3 regions of the Solitalea canadensis DSM 3403 genome follow, and region 1 is predicted to be linked to each of the others. Evidence: riboswitches for the same ligand, from Rfam matches in the RefSeq annotation. Region 1 holds a riboswitch; each other region holds the start of a gene.
What was found. Region 1 has a riboswitch for cobalamin ahead of SOLCA_RS10320 (PAS domain-containing protein). Riboswitches for the same ligand answer to the same signal wherever they lie in the genome.
Positions count from the first base shown of each region.

Region 2: another riboswitch for cobalamin. It lies ahead of SOLCA_RS06895 (TonB-dependent receptor plug domain-containing protein); the one in region 1 lies ahead of SOLCA_RS10320 (PAS domain-containing protein).
Region 3: another riboswitch for cobalamin. It lies ahead of SOLCA_RS03010 (DUF5074 domain-containing protein); the one in region 1 lies ahead of SOLCA_RS10320 (PAS domain-containing protein).

Region 1 covers NC_017770.1:2,479,528-2,483,790, forward strand. Annotated here, with positions in the region: gene SOLCA_RS10300 (SDR family NAD(P)-dependent oxidoreductase) at 1-149, shown strand, start outside; gene kdsB (3-deoxy-manno-octulosonate cytidylyltransferase) at 310-1,035, shown strand; gene SOLCA_RS10310 (acyl-CoA thioesterase) at 1,164-1,547, opposite strand; gene SOLCA_RS23955 (cysteine-rich CWC family protein) at 1,544-1,786, opposite strand; gene SOLCA_RS10320 (PAS domain-containing protein) at 1,786-2,304, opposite strand; cobalamin riboswitch at 2,469-2,616, opposite strand; gene SOLCA_RS10325 (CTP synthase) at 2,832-4,263, shown strand, end outside.
Region 2 covers NC_017770.1:1,695,229-1,699,491, reverse strand. Annotated here, with positions in the region: gene SOLCA_RS06900 (Dph6-related ATP pyrophosphatase) at 1-247, opposite strand, end outside; gene SOLCA_RS06895 (TonB-dependent receptor plug domain-containing protein) at 431-2,359, opposite strand; cobalamin riboswitch at 2,470-2,684, opposite strand; gene SOLCA_RS06885 (serine hydrolase) at 2,740-3,993, shown strand; gene SOLCA_RS06880 (ABC transporter ATP-binding protein) at 4,045-4,263, opposite strand, start outside.
Region 3 covers NC_017770.1:743,135-747,397, reverse strand. Annotated here, with positions in the region: gene SOLCA_RS03020 (TonB-dependent receptor plug domain-containing protein) at 1-71, opposite strand, end outside; gene SOLCA_RS03015 (hypothetical protein) at 79-981, opposite strand; gene SOLCA_RS03010 (DUF5074 domain-containing protein) at 997-2,070, opposite strand; cobalamin riboswitch at 2,183-2,390, opposite strand; gene SOLCA_RS03005 (antibiotic biosynthesis monooxygenase family protein) at 2,438-2,743, opposite strand; gene SOLCA_RS03000 (Crp/Fnr family transcriptional regulator) at 2,993-3,565, shown strand; gene SOLCA_RS02995 (NAD-dependent epimerase/dehydratase family protein) at 3,640-4,263, shown strand, end outside.

The DNA of each region.
Region 1 (4,263 bases):
AAGTGAAAGGTTTTATTGCATCACAAACAGCACTGGGCAGAGTGGGTATTGCTGAGGATATTGGCGGTGTGATCGCTTTCTTATGTACTGATGACGCACGTTGGATCAATGCTCAACGCTTAGAGGCTTCTGGGGGAATGTTCTTATAGTCCTTCACCTAAAATTATTCCGAAGAACTCAATGAAGATGTCTGTGTTCTTCGGAATAATTTCCCGTTTGTCTACAGAAACCTTCACTTCTTCTCGGATTAGGCATTGTGTTTGACATAACCTTTGCAAAAAGATTACATTTGCAGACAGTCCAACATAAATGAAATTTTTAGGCATTATTCCATCCCGCTATCAATCCACAAGATTTCCGGGCAAACCATTGGTAGAAATCAAAGGTAAAAGTATGATCAGACGTGTTTACGAACAATGTAAACTTTGTCAGGAACTTGATGAAGTGGTGGTTGCTACCGATGACCAACGCATCTATGATCATGTGATCGCCTTTGGAGGCAAAGCTATGTTGACGTCAGAAGACCACCTAAACGGGACCTCAAGGTGTGCAGAAGTTGCGGAAGCTTTTCCTGATTATGAGGTGGTCATTAATATTCAGGGCGATGAACCTTTTATCTCTCCAAAACAAATAAGTGATTTAATTCATTGCTTTGACGATAAAGAAACCGAGTTGGCGAGTATGTATAAGAAAATTAAACAGCCTGAAGAAGTATTTGACCCACATGTAGCTAAAGTGGTAATGAACTTAAAAGGCGAAGCATTATTCTTTAGTCGCTCACCTATTCCATTTTTGCGAAACGTTGCAGAACATGAATGGCTAAACAAACAGGATTATTACTACCATGTTGGTATATACGGCTATAAATCAGCAGTGTTGTTTCAGCTAATCAACTTAGATCCGTCTCCACTCGAGCTCAGCGAGTCTTTGGAGCAATTACGTTGGCTTGAGTATGGCTTTAAGATAAAAATGGCGGAAACTGATATTGATACGATTGCAATTGATACTCCCGAGGATCTGGAAAAAATAAAATGATTTTTTCCTAAAGAGAGAATAGCGTTGTCATGCTGAGGTACGAAGCATCTGTAACATATTTCGCAATGAATCAACAGATCCTTCGTACCTCAGGATGACAATCATATGAAGTTATTAATGATGTAACACTACACCACACTCACCGGCTTTTTATGTTCGTCTATAGCCACAAAAGTAAAAGTTCCTGTAATAGCCTTTTCACGTTCAAATGAATACATTTCTTCGATAAAAATCTCCACGCTTACCTTTAAACTGGTATTTCCGATATGTGCAACTCTACCTACCAGTTCGATAATTGTTCCTGCCGGAATTGGCTTTGAAAAGTCAATGCGATCTGAAGAAACGGTTACTACACGTTTGCGGGTAAAACGGGTTGCCGTAATAAAAGCTACTTCATCCATTAAATGCATTGCTGTTCCGCCAAATAGCGTATCATAGTGGTTGGTAGTATTAGGAAAAACGGCTTTAAAGATTCGGGTTTCTGAGAGATTTATTTTTTCTTCTATATTCATCTTGTTTTTAATATGGTGTTAATTTGTTCTTTCTTTTCTATGAGCGCTTTGAATTTTATCTCTTGTTTTATTTCCAGCAAACAATTACGACAAAGACAGTCGTTATAGCCACAAGCTATCGCTTCTTTCTCCTCCTCATTAAATGTGAGTCCAAAGCATTGACATTGAGTAATGCTTCCGGCTTTACACTCAAATGAAGCATTGCACCGTGGACAGTTTTTTGATTCGTGATTTGCCATCAACTTTCCTTTGCAAAAGTTATAAAATTAACCAGTTCCTGTTTTCTGTTAAATACCGGAAATCCTTGAATATTGCTGGTATAGGGAGTACCATTTTTTCGGTAATTCAAAATACTCACCTCAAAAGGCAACTTATTGCTAACCACCACTGAGACTTTATCCTTTACAACTTGATCCGTATCTATCCCTTGAAACATACTTAGTTTGTTTCCTATTACTTCTGTAGGTAAATAACCGTTCATTTCGAGCATATTATGACTTGCAAAAACAATTCTCAAATCTGGCTCAGTTACAATAATGGTCAGTCCTTGGTGGAATATTTTCTGATTAAAATTAAAGTCGTGATTCCATTTATTCTCCACCGCATACTTTTTCAGGTTCGTTATATCTTTTAGTAATAAAGAGTTACGTTGAAATCCTTGGATATAAATATCCCAGCTGTTTAATGGCGCTTTAAAATTGATTTTTTCAGTTTCTTCAACGAGTTTCTGACAATATTCCTTTGCGTTACATTTCATTTAATTTATGATTAACAACTAAATACAAATAAACATGGCTTATGCTTGTGAACTATTCACGATTCAGTGTAGAAATAAAAGATAATAGTAATCCGGTCGTCAGGAGGAAGATTGGTTAAACGACAGAAATATAACTTTTGACTACTGCTTTTTATCGCGAAAGCATTGATCCGAATAATGAGGCAAGTATCCTGACTTATTATAATTGATCGAAATCAATATAAATTACAGTTGCGCGACAGCCCGTGATTTGCACACGGTTCCTTTTTAATCTGGCATAACAATACCAGAACCACATTATAACAAGATAAAGAACTAACGGCGCAAAGATAGGAATAAGTTTTTCTTCTGCGGTTATTATTGAAGTCAGTCCTACTAATCGAGCATTAAAGTGAACATTTTGATTTCATATCTTATTTTTAATCAAAATTTTACCATAAGATTACGAGAAAATAAAATCATTAAGATAAGCAACCATTATTTTTCGTACTTTTGCAACCCGTAACCAGCAGCGATCAATTCAGATTATGACTAAATACGTATTTGTTACGGGGGGTGTTACCTCGTCGTTAGGGAAAGGAATTATTTCAGCTTCATTAGCTAAATTATTACAGTCGAGGGGGTACAGGGTAACCATCCAAAAGCTTGATCCTTATATAAACATCGATCCCGGAACCTTAAATCCATATGAACACGGAGAGTGTTATGTAACCGAGGATGGTGCAGAAACCGATCTTGACTTAGGTCATTATGAGCGTTTTTTAAATGTTCCAACTTCACAGGCCAACAACGTAACTACCGGCCGCATTTATCAAAATGTAATTAACAAAGAGCGCAGAGGTGATTATTTGGGAAAAACTGTTCAGGTGGTTCCTCATATCACTGATGAGATAAAAGCAAATATTCAGCGTTTAGGAGATACTGGTGAATACGATATCGTTATTACTGAGCTAGGCGGTACCGTAGGTGATATTGAGTCATTACCGTATATTGAGGCTGTTCGTCAATTCCGTTGGGAACATGGTTCAACTAATACCCTGGTTATTCATTTAACGTTATTACCCTATTTAGCTGCTGCAGGTGAGCTTAAAACCAAACCAACCCAGCACTCGGTTAAAATGTTAATGGAGTACGGTGTTCACCCTGATATTTTGGTTTGCCGTACTGAGCATAGAATGACGCCAGATTTACGTAAGAAAATCGCTCTATTCTGTAACGTAAACGTAAATGCAGTAATCGAATCGGCTGATGCTTCAACCATTTATGACGTTCCGTTATTAATGTTGAAAGAACAGCTAGATCGTATTGTTCTTACCAAACTAAAATTACCTATTAAAGACGAGCCAAATCTTGATTCATGGAAAGAGTTTTTAGGCAAGCTTAAAAACCCTACTTCTGAAGTTAAAATTGGGTTAGTTGGTAAATATGTTGAACTTCCGGATGCTTATAAATCGATTTGTGAATCATTTATTCATGCCGGTGCTAAAAACGAATGCAAAGTAAACCTACAATACATCCACTCAGAGCATATCAATGCTGAAAATGTTGCCGAGAAATTAGGCGGACTTGACGGTGTTCTTGTTGCTCCGGGTTTTGGTAACCGTGGTATCGAAGGTAAAATTGATGCTATCAAATATGTTCGTGAGAATAATATTCCGTTCTTTGGTATCTGCTTAGGTATGCAGTGTGCGGTTATTGAATTTGCACGCAACGTATTAGGCCTAAGTGATGCACATTCATTAGAAATGAACCCTGATACTCCATATCCGGTGATCAATCTGATGGAAGAACAAAAACAAATCACTAATATGGGTGGAACAATGCGTTTAGGTGCATATCCTTGCGAAATAAAGAAAGGAACTAAAGCATTTAGCGCATATGGTAAATCGCGAATTACTGAGCGTCACCGCCACCGTTATGAGTTCAACAACGATTATTTACAACAATACAATGATGCAG
Region 2 (4,263 bases), 780 kb from region 1:
GTAGCAGATTCTCTTCATAAAGCTCATTGGTACATTCCTTAGGTACAAGCATTTTCTTTAAAGGAATACCAATGCTTGCAACCTGGGCATCCAGAAGATTTTCACGAATTCCATGCATTGATATTCGCCTATACTCCTCATTAATGGTAGTGACCAGGAAAGCAACCTCCGTTTCAGTCTCCTTTAAAACTTTGTACAAAGCAAATGAAGAGTCTTTGCCTCCACTCCAAAACATTGCTGCTTTCATATTTGAGTTAGATTTGAGATGTGAGATGTTAGATTTGAGATATGGGATTTGAGATTTTGGACCTGCTTAACGATTTGAAAGTCTTACATCTCAATCCTATCTTCAGAATCTCATCAATTTCTAAGACGTTACTTATTAAATTCAAAAAGTCTCGAATCTCAAATCTCATATCTCCCATCTAAATTACAACGTAAAAGAAAGACCTCCATTCAGATTAAATCCACGGGTATTATAGCCTGTAATTTCCGTGTATTGTTCGTTTGTGATGTTTCTAAAGTCAACAAATACCTTAAACATCTTGAATTTATATTCTGCATAAGCATCCAATAAGAAGTACTTATCCAATGTTAAATTAACCGACTGAAAAGTATTGGTATCAAAATATGGATCCACTCGTTGACCAACAACTTTCAGATTGGTCGAGATAAATAAATTATCGGTTACCTTATAGCCTGCATTAAAAATGAAGGAGTTTCTTGGCATTCGGTAAAGGTTATTAAAAGAACTGGTTGCCGTAGTTACTTTGCCATAAACCAGTGCATAAGAAGCTTTGACGCTCAAATCCTTGATTACTTCAACCTCACCTTCAACTTCCATTCCTTGATCGTCCTGCTTATTATAATTTACGTATTTAGTTGTGAATGCTATTACATCCTTACCCTTACGTTTAAATGCATTTAAACCTAGTTTCGCTTTGCCGTCAGCGAAAACAGTTTGAAACCCGGCTTCAAATGTTTGTACTTTTTCCGGATTCAAATTCGGATTACCATATACCGGTGCGTATAATTGGTATAATGTTGGAATTTTAAATGCTGAAGAAATGTTGACAAAAACTTTTGTATTCTCTTCAATAATTAACGATGGATTAATTGTATAGGTAAAATTATTACCATAAATACTGTGATAGTTAAAACGCCCCCCTAACTCAAGGTTAAAACCTTTGATATCTTTTAGAAATACCGAGGCATAAAGGCTGCTTAATGAATTTTTGGCTGAATCACTATTTAATTCAGTCTTATAAACACCGTACTGACTTATACTATTATTTGCCTGATTTGTGTTAGCGTATCGAAAACTGCCTCCAGTTAGCAACTCCAAATGGTCTACTAAAAGGAATCTTCCATAAAGATCAACATTATGGGCCAGTCCTTTGGTATCATTAGAGCTGTATTCTTTGGGGCCTGCGATTGAATCATTTAAAAATGATCGTTTAACATCACTGTAATTATAATTCAAGAACAGATCTGATGACTTTATTTTCAGATTACTGCTAAAACCTGCACTAAGATCTGATGATTCACCTGTATAATCTCTATCATCTGTAAAAGCACCATAGTCAACAGCCATATTTGTTTTGCTATAACGCACAAATGGTCTGATCATCAAATTTTCAGTGGCCTTAATACCCATATTGAAATTTAATGATTGCAATTTGAAATGATCATCATCAAACTTTTGTTCGTCTGATAGGTGTTTCTTCACCGTGTCTTTCGCCGCCGAAAAGCCTTTTAAATATTCATGAGTTACCGAAAAATTATAATCGACGCGGGATAAAGAACCGGATATGCCCAGACTTTCTTTAAAATCCTTATAACTACCTGCTGTAACTAATGCGTTTATATTAAAAGGCTTAGCACCGCCTTTTTTTGTGATGATGTTGATTACTCCCGCAACTGCATCAGAACCATATAATGTTGAATGACCTCCTTTTAATATTTCAATATGATCAATCATATCTACAGCAATCAAATTCAAATCATAATCATTGGTGATTTGTGAAGGGTCATTTACGGGAATTCCGTCAATAAGGATAAGCGTATTACCAGTTTGCGAACCACGTAGATAAGTAGAAATATTGCCACCTCTGTTTCCGTTAGCATTGTTAAAATTTAATGAAGGCTGAATGTTCAGGATATCCAAAATACTTTTCCCTGAGCTTCGTTCTAATTCTTCACGGCTAATAACAGAAACTACTTTTCCTGTTTCTGATTGCTTCTTCGCAAATTTCGTAGCCGTTACAGTAACTTCATCAAGAGCTAATTTTTTCTCTTGTGAATAGGCTACTAATGAGGTTGTAACCGTTAAGGCAAAAAGTGTAAAGGTTTTTTTCAATTTTTGATAGTTTATGAGGTTAATAAAAAACTCATAACCAACAAGGAAGACAAATGAAAATACGTCAAAAAAGAGTATTCACATTCAAGCTTTGGTCCCCGAAAGCCATGAATAAATTGAATGCTTTGGCAGGTCTTCTGACTTACTCTTTTCCGTCGCCTTCCCATTTTTAAGAGTTATCTCTGCAACAGTGGCGTTAGGTTGACGGACATAGCTAAACATAGAATGCTTAACTGAGCTTACAGCAGCGGGCCTGTTCAGGATTTTCACCTGATTCCCTTTTAACTCCGGACAAAAACCGGAGACCAAATGCGATGTAAAATTAGGACTTGATTTATTAATTGCAAAAATTGAAATTGAGGTTTGCTTAAACCCATTATATGAAAAAACTTATTTGGTTAACTATTATCACTTTATGCTGTCTCAATTATGCAAATGCACAACAAAAAGAAAATTTAATAGAGGAACTGTTAAAGTCAAAACCGGAATTGTTTAATATAATTTTAAATGACTCAACTAAACATGAGGTTCAGATTGTTTATACTCAGATAGACCGAGATAAGAATAATAAACCTTCATTTACCACTTATACTTATAATGTAGATCGGAACCGTTACTTTTTCCCTGCAAGTACTGTAAAACTACCTTTATCATTACTTTCACTAGAGAAAATAAACAATCTTAATATTAAAGGATTAACAAAGGAAACTCCATTAAAGATTGATAGTGCATCTCGTAAACAAATTGCCGTGAGCACTGATACTTCTGCTGTAAATTCCTTGCCTTCAATTGGACAGTATATTAAGAAGATTTTGTTGGTAAGCGACAATGATGGATATAACCGCTTATATGAGTTTTTAGGTCAGCAGTACATTAACGAAACCTTAAAGCAAAAAGGGTTTAATGATGTAAGAATATTAACCAGGTACATTGTTGGTGACGATACCATTACCGCTCGCTATACCAATCCCATTCAGTTTTATAATGAAAAAAAAATCGTTTATAGCCAGCCGCAGATTTATAATGAAACGGATTATTTCAAGGGTTTGAAGCCGATCATGAGGGGAATTGGCTATATGAATTCAAAAGATTCGATTATCTATAAACCGTTTAACTTCGGACTAAAAAATTGTTATCCGTTAGAAGAGCAACAAAAATTGCTTCGCACACTAATGTTTCCTGAAACGGTTCCCTCATCACAGCGTTTTAACCTTACGAATGACGATTATAACTTTCTGTACAAATACATGTCAATGCTGCCTGCGGAAAGCAAACATCCTGATTATAGCAATGCTAAGGAATACAAACCTTCTATTGTTAAATTTTTGATGTTTGGTGATAAAACTGATAATATACCTGCTAATATCCGTATCTTTAATAAGATTGGTGATTCCTATGGCTATCTGATCGACAATGCTTATATCGTAGATTTTGATAAAAAGGTTGAGTTTATGCTTTCGGCAGTAGTTTTCAGCAATGCTGACGGCATTTTTAATGATAGCAAATATGAATATGAAACTATTTGCTATCCTTTTATGGGTAATTTGGGGCGACTGATCTATGATTATGAAGTAAACCGTACGAAGAAACAATTACCTGATTTAAGCAAGTTTAAGTTTGATTATAAGAAATAATTTACCTCATCCCCAACCCTTCTCCTTGAGGAGAAGGGCCGGGGATGAGGTCTACTCAAACCAGTTAAATAAATCATTCAGTTCCAATTGCTGTTTTTCCTGAGTTGGAACATCTCTGATAATTCTCCCTTCTGCAAATTGTAAAATCCGGTTTCCGTAAGTATGAGCATCTTTCAGATTATGTGTTACCAACAAAGCCGTAAGACCGTATTCTTTGATGAGCTTGTCGGCAGTAGTCATTATTAAATTGGCCGATCTGGGATCGAGCGC
Region 3 (4,263 bases), 1.7 Mb from region 1:
GCAATCGCACTCCTAACCTCCATTTTTGCACTATTCTGGTTACTTTCAGTCTTTAGTCGGAAATATTTCATGCAGTTCTTATTTCAATAAAGAAATATTGGCGGCTCCGGAAACTTCAGTTGAAGCTTCTCCTAACCAGCCACCATCCTGGTTCATTCCATTGTAAACCTTTACAAAATCAATTGCTGATAGTTGTACTTTATTCCCTTTGCTATCAATTGCCCATGAAATGTCAAATGAGTTATATTTCTTCGCTTTGTATTCATCCGAATAGTTATCGACATAACCATACTTATAAGCAGAAAGAATAACCCATCCCATATTATTGATTGATTTATTGTTTGGAAGCAGTGTTCCTTCAAAAATCAGCGAATCCTGATTCTTGGCAAATGTTGGGTAATAGTTATTTTGGGTATGATATTCGTTGGCCAGCACAGCACCTTTATTACCCTTACTGTCTTTCCATTGCACATCTGTTCCAACCTTTTTAGGGTTATAGTAAATGATCTTGTAATTTTTAGCTGTAGCAACATTAGTGGACTCACTTCCTGCTAATTCATACCAGGTATCGTCAGGCAATCCGTTACCGTTGAGGTCTTGCATTACCATTACAATTCCAGGCTCTGAACTTCCCTCAAAAGCATTAGCATACACGGCAATATCATCTCCATTCCCATTCACAATGGAATGGTCAAATCCGAAGATTACATATCCCCCGAAGCCACCTAATGAAATCGTTCCATTTCCTGACTTTCCAATAAGTTTTTGTGCACCATCAGGAGTGCCTAATCCGTCTTGATTAACAAACTGTCCTGGAGCTGGTAAAAACTCAAATACTTTTGAGATATATGCACTACTTGTTGTAATAATCGGACGAGGCACATAAACAGGTCCTTCGTTATCCGGATTTATATCGTCGTCATTTTTACAAGCACTTAATGTTCCCAAGGCCAGTAAGGTTAGAAATAGTAGTTTTCTCATGATTGGAGGATCTTCTTATTGAAATACGGCAACTGCAGGGAAATAGAAACCTTCGAAATTAATTTCCTTTACTTTTTCCCCGTTGCTGGCATTAAAGAAATAAAGAGAATTGTATTTATAGTTTTCACCCCATCCTGATTGCACTGTATATGCAATTAGTTGTTTTTTAACAGGGTCGAATCTTAAACCGCTACCATAAAATACTTTGTTTTCAGGCAGCGTAACAAGTGGCTTGCTTAACGAGGCTTCGTCGCCGATTACATATTTATAGATTTGAGTAGGTGACCAACTTGAGCTTCCTGATACAAAGTAGATGGCGTTTTCAGAAGTTGAAGCAGTCAAGCTACCAGGTTCCCAAGCATACCATGATGCAAAAGGGGCTTTCGGAACATTAATTTCTTTAAATGTTAATGTTTGTGGATTGATTTCAATTAATGAGTTTTCAGTTGCTGCCCATAAGCTTCCGTCTTTTGACAAAGCAAAACCAATTGCACCTTTAGCATAATTTTTAACTACAGCCAATGTTGCACTATTAATAACATAAATCCCATTGGCTTGGCTAATTACGAATGCATATTTATCGTTAGCCCAAATAGCGCCTGTTTCTCCGGCAATACCATTGATCTTTGTACCAATAGCAAATGTTGATAGATTAATAGGATAAACACCATCGGCAGTAGTAATTAAACCTGTAGTAGCATTAATACCACAAAAAGCACGACCATTTGCAGGTAATTCAGTAATCCTTCCGGTTTCCTTTAAAGAACCAGCATCAGCAACTACAAACGGACCTTGTTTTGAGACAATATATAGCTTGCCATTGAAAACAGAACCATATTCAGTACTAACACCAAGTTCTTTACCAGTATTTTCTTTTTTAAATACATTCGTTCTGATGGTATCTTCACCATATTTATAGAAGTTTACACTGCCATTTTCATGTCCGAACCAGCCTTCGTTAATAATAAAGAATCCATCGGCATACTTTCCAGGCGTTATTGGCTCAATGATATCCTTCTGATCATCTTTGCTACATGCAGTAAAGAAAAGCGATACTAAAAGGGGTAAATAAAAGAGGTACTTTTTCATTGTTTTTATTAGATTAAAAAATTAGTAACAACAAAAACAGCCGTACAGCTAAAAAAACAATGAAGTACAAATAGAGAATAACAAGTATCTCAAAGCTCTAACTCCCGAAAGCTTGCAGGCTGTATACTTGGCAGGTCTTCTGACTTATCCCGGCTTAAGAAACACCTTCCCATTCCGGAACGGAACAGTGGCATGAGTTTTATTCTTAAGCTTTTGAATGGGATTTACAGCAGCGGGTACTGTTCAGGATTTACACCTGATTCCCTTTTAATTAATAACCATTGAGTAATAGTTATTAAACCAAAGCGTGGCAAATATAAGTATTGATTAGTTAATAGATAGATAAAAATGTAAACTTTAACTATTATTATCGATTGTTTTGAGAAACTACTAATTCATAGTGTTCAACAGTAGGAAATGGATCATAGAATTTGTGTAGCAGTTCTTTCCAACGCTGATACTCCACTGAGTTTCTGAATCCTATTGTATGATCTTCCAAAGTTTCCCATTCTACCAGTAATAAATAGCGGCTAGGTTTTTCAATACATTTTTGAAGTTGATGCCACCTGTAACCATTCATAGAACTGATTATTTGCTGAGCGACCAGAAAGTTTTCTTCAAACTGTTCAACTTTATCGGGGATTACATCTAAGATGGCTTTTTCTAAAATCATATACTTTTTTAACTCAATAACATTGAATTGGCTTGGAGAAATTAAAAATAAGTAACGAGAGTTAGAGATAAGAAAAAAGTTGTAAAAAGCGTCGAATTGCTATGCATATCAGTATCCAGTAAATCACCTGAACATTCAGTTTAATAAGTCGGATGAGAAATTATTATTCGCCGCTTGGTCTGAACTTACATTTTTAGGAATCAGAACATTGTTTTTATCTATTGTTTCTTAAAAAATTATAAAATAACAATGCATATAAGCTTATTCAATATTTTGAGTCAATTTAGAAAGTTCAGTGAACAAGAGTTGAAGCTTATCCAATCGCAGTTAGTGTTTCGAACTGTAAAGGAGAATGAAATTTTGCTGGAAAGGGGAGCAATTTGCAGAGAGATAATTTTTGTTAATCATGGAGTGCTTCGCACCTATATTAATAATAATGATGGAGAAGAATTAACACATTATTTTATTAAAGAGAATCAGTTTATTGCTGATATTGAAAGTTTTAACAGCCTTACTCCGGCAACGGAAAGTATACAGGCGATTTGTGATTCAGATTTAATAATCCTATCGAGAAAGGGTATTGATTTCCTTCTTTCAACCATCACTCAATGGCAGGAAACCATGTTGCAAATTGCTCAAAAATCATTAATGGAGAAGATATACACACGTAATGCCTATTTAGGAGTGGATGCTACTTCCCGTTATTTAAAATTTATTGAAGAGCAGGGTGATATTGCATTACGTGTTCCCCAGTCAATAATTGCCTCTTATTTAGGTATTACTCCTCAATCACTTAGCCGTATAAGAAAACAAGTTCGCTAGGACTTTTTTACCATTTGGTAATTGAAGCCTGTTTCTATTTTTCAAGTTTTGTGGTAAATAAAACAGAAATCAATATGAAAATATTAGTAACAGGCGCAAATGGCCATTTAGGCAACAACATTGTAAGGTATTTGCTAAATGAGAATATTCAGGTGTTTTCAGGTGTGCGAGCTGGCGCCGACGTCTCGATGCTTACCACTCTATCTACAGAAATTGTAACGCTTGATTATAAATCGGTAAAACAATTATCAGAGATATTCAGTCAGGGCGATGTAGTTATTCATACCGCCGCGGTATTTAAGCGTTGGGCCAGAAATGCACAGAAAGAGATAATTGACCAAAATGTAAACTTATCAGAAAATATTGTGAATGCCGCTGCTGATGCGGGCATCAAAAAACTTATTTACATTAGCAGTTTAGCCGCATTAGATGACACACAACAGCCAATGGACGAAACCAGTTGGAATCAACTTAAGCAACGGCCTTATTCGTATTCAAAATCACTCTCTGAACAAAAAGCCATACAAATTGCTAAAGAACGCGGCTTGACCATTTCTACTTTATTGCCTTCTGCTATCATTGGCGAAAATTTCAATGGATTAACTCCCACTCTTAAGATATTTGCTGACATAGTTAATAATAAACTCCCTATGATACCCCACTTTAATTTCTTGTTTATCAATGTGAAGGATGTTGCA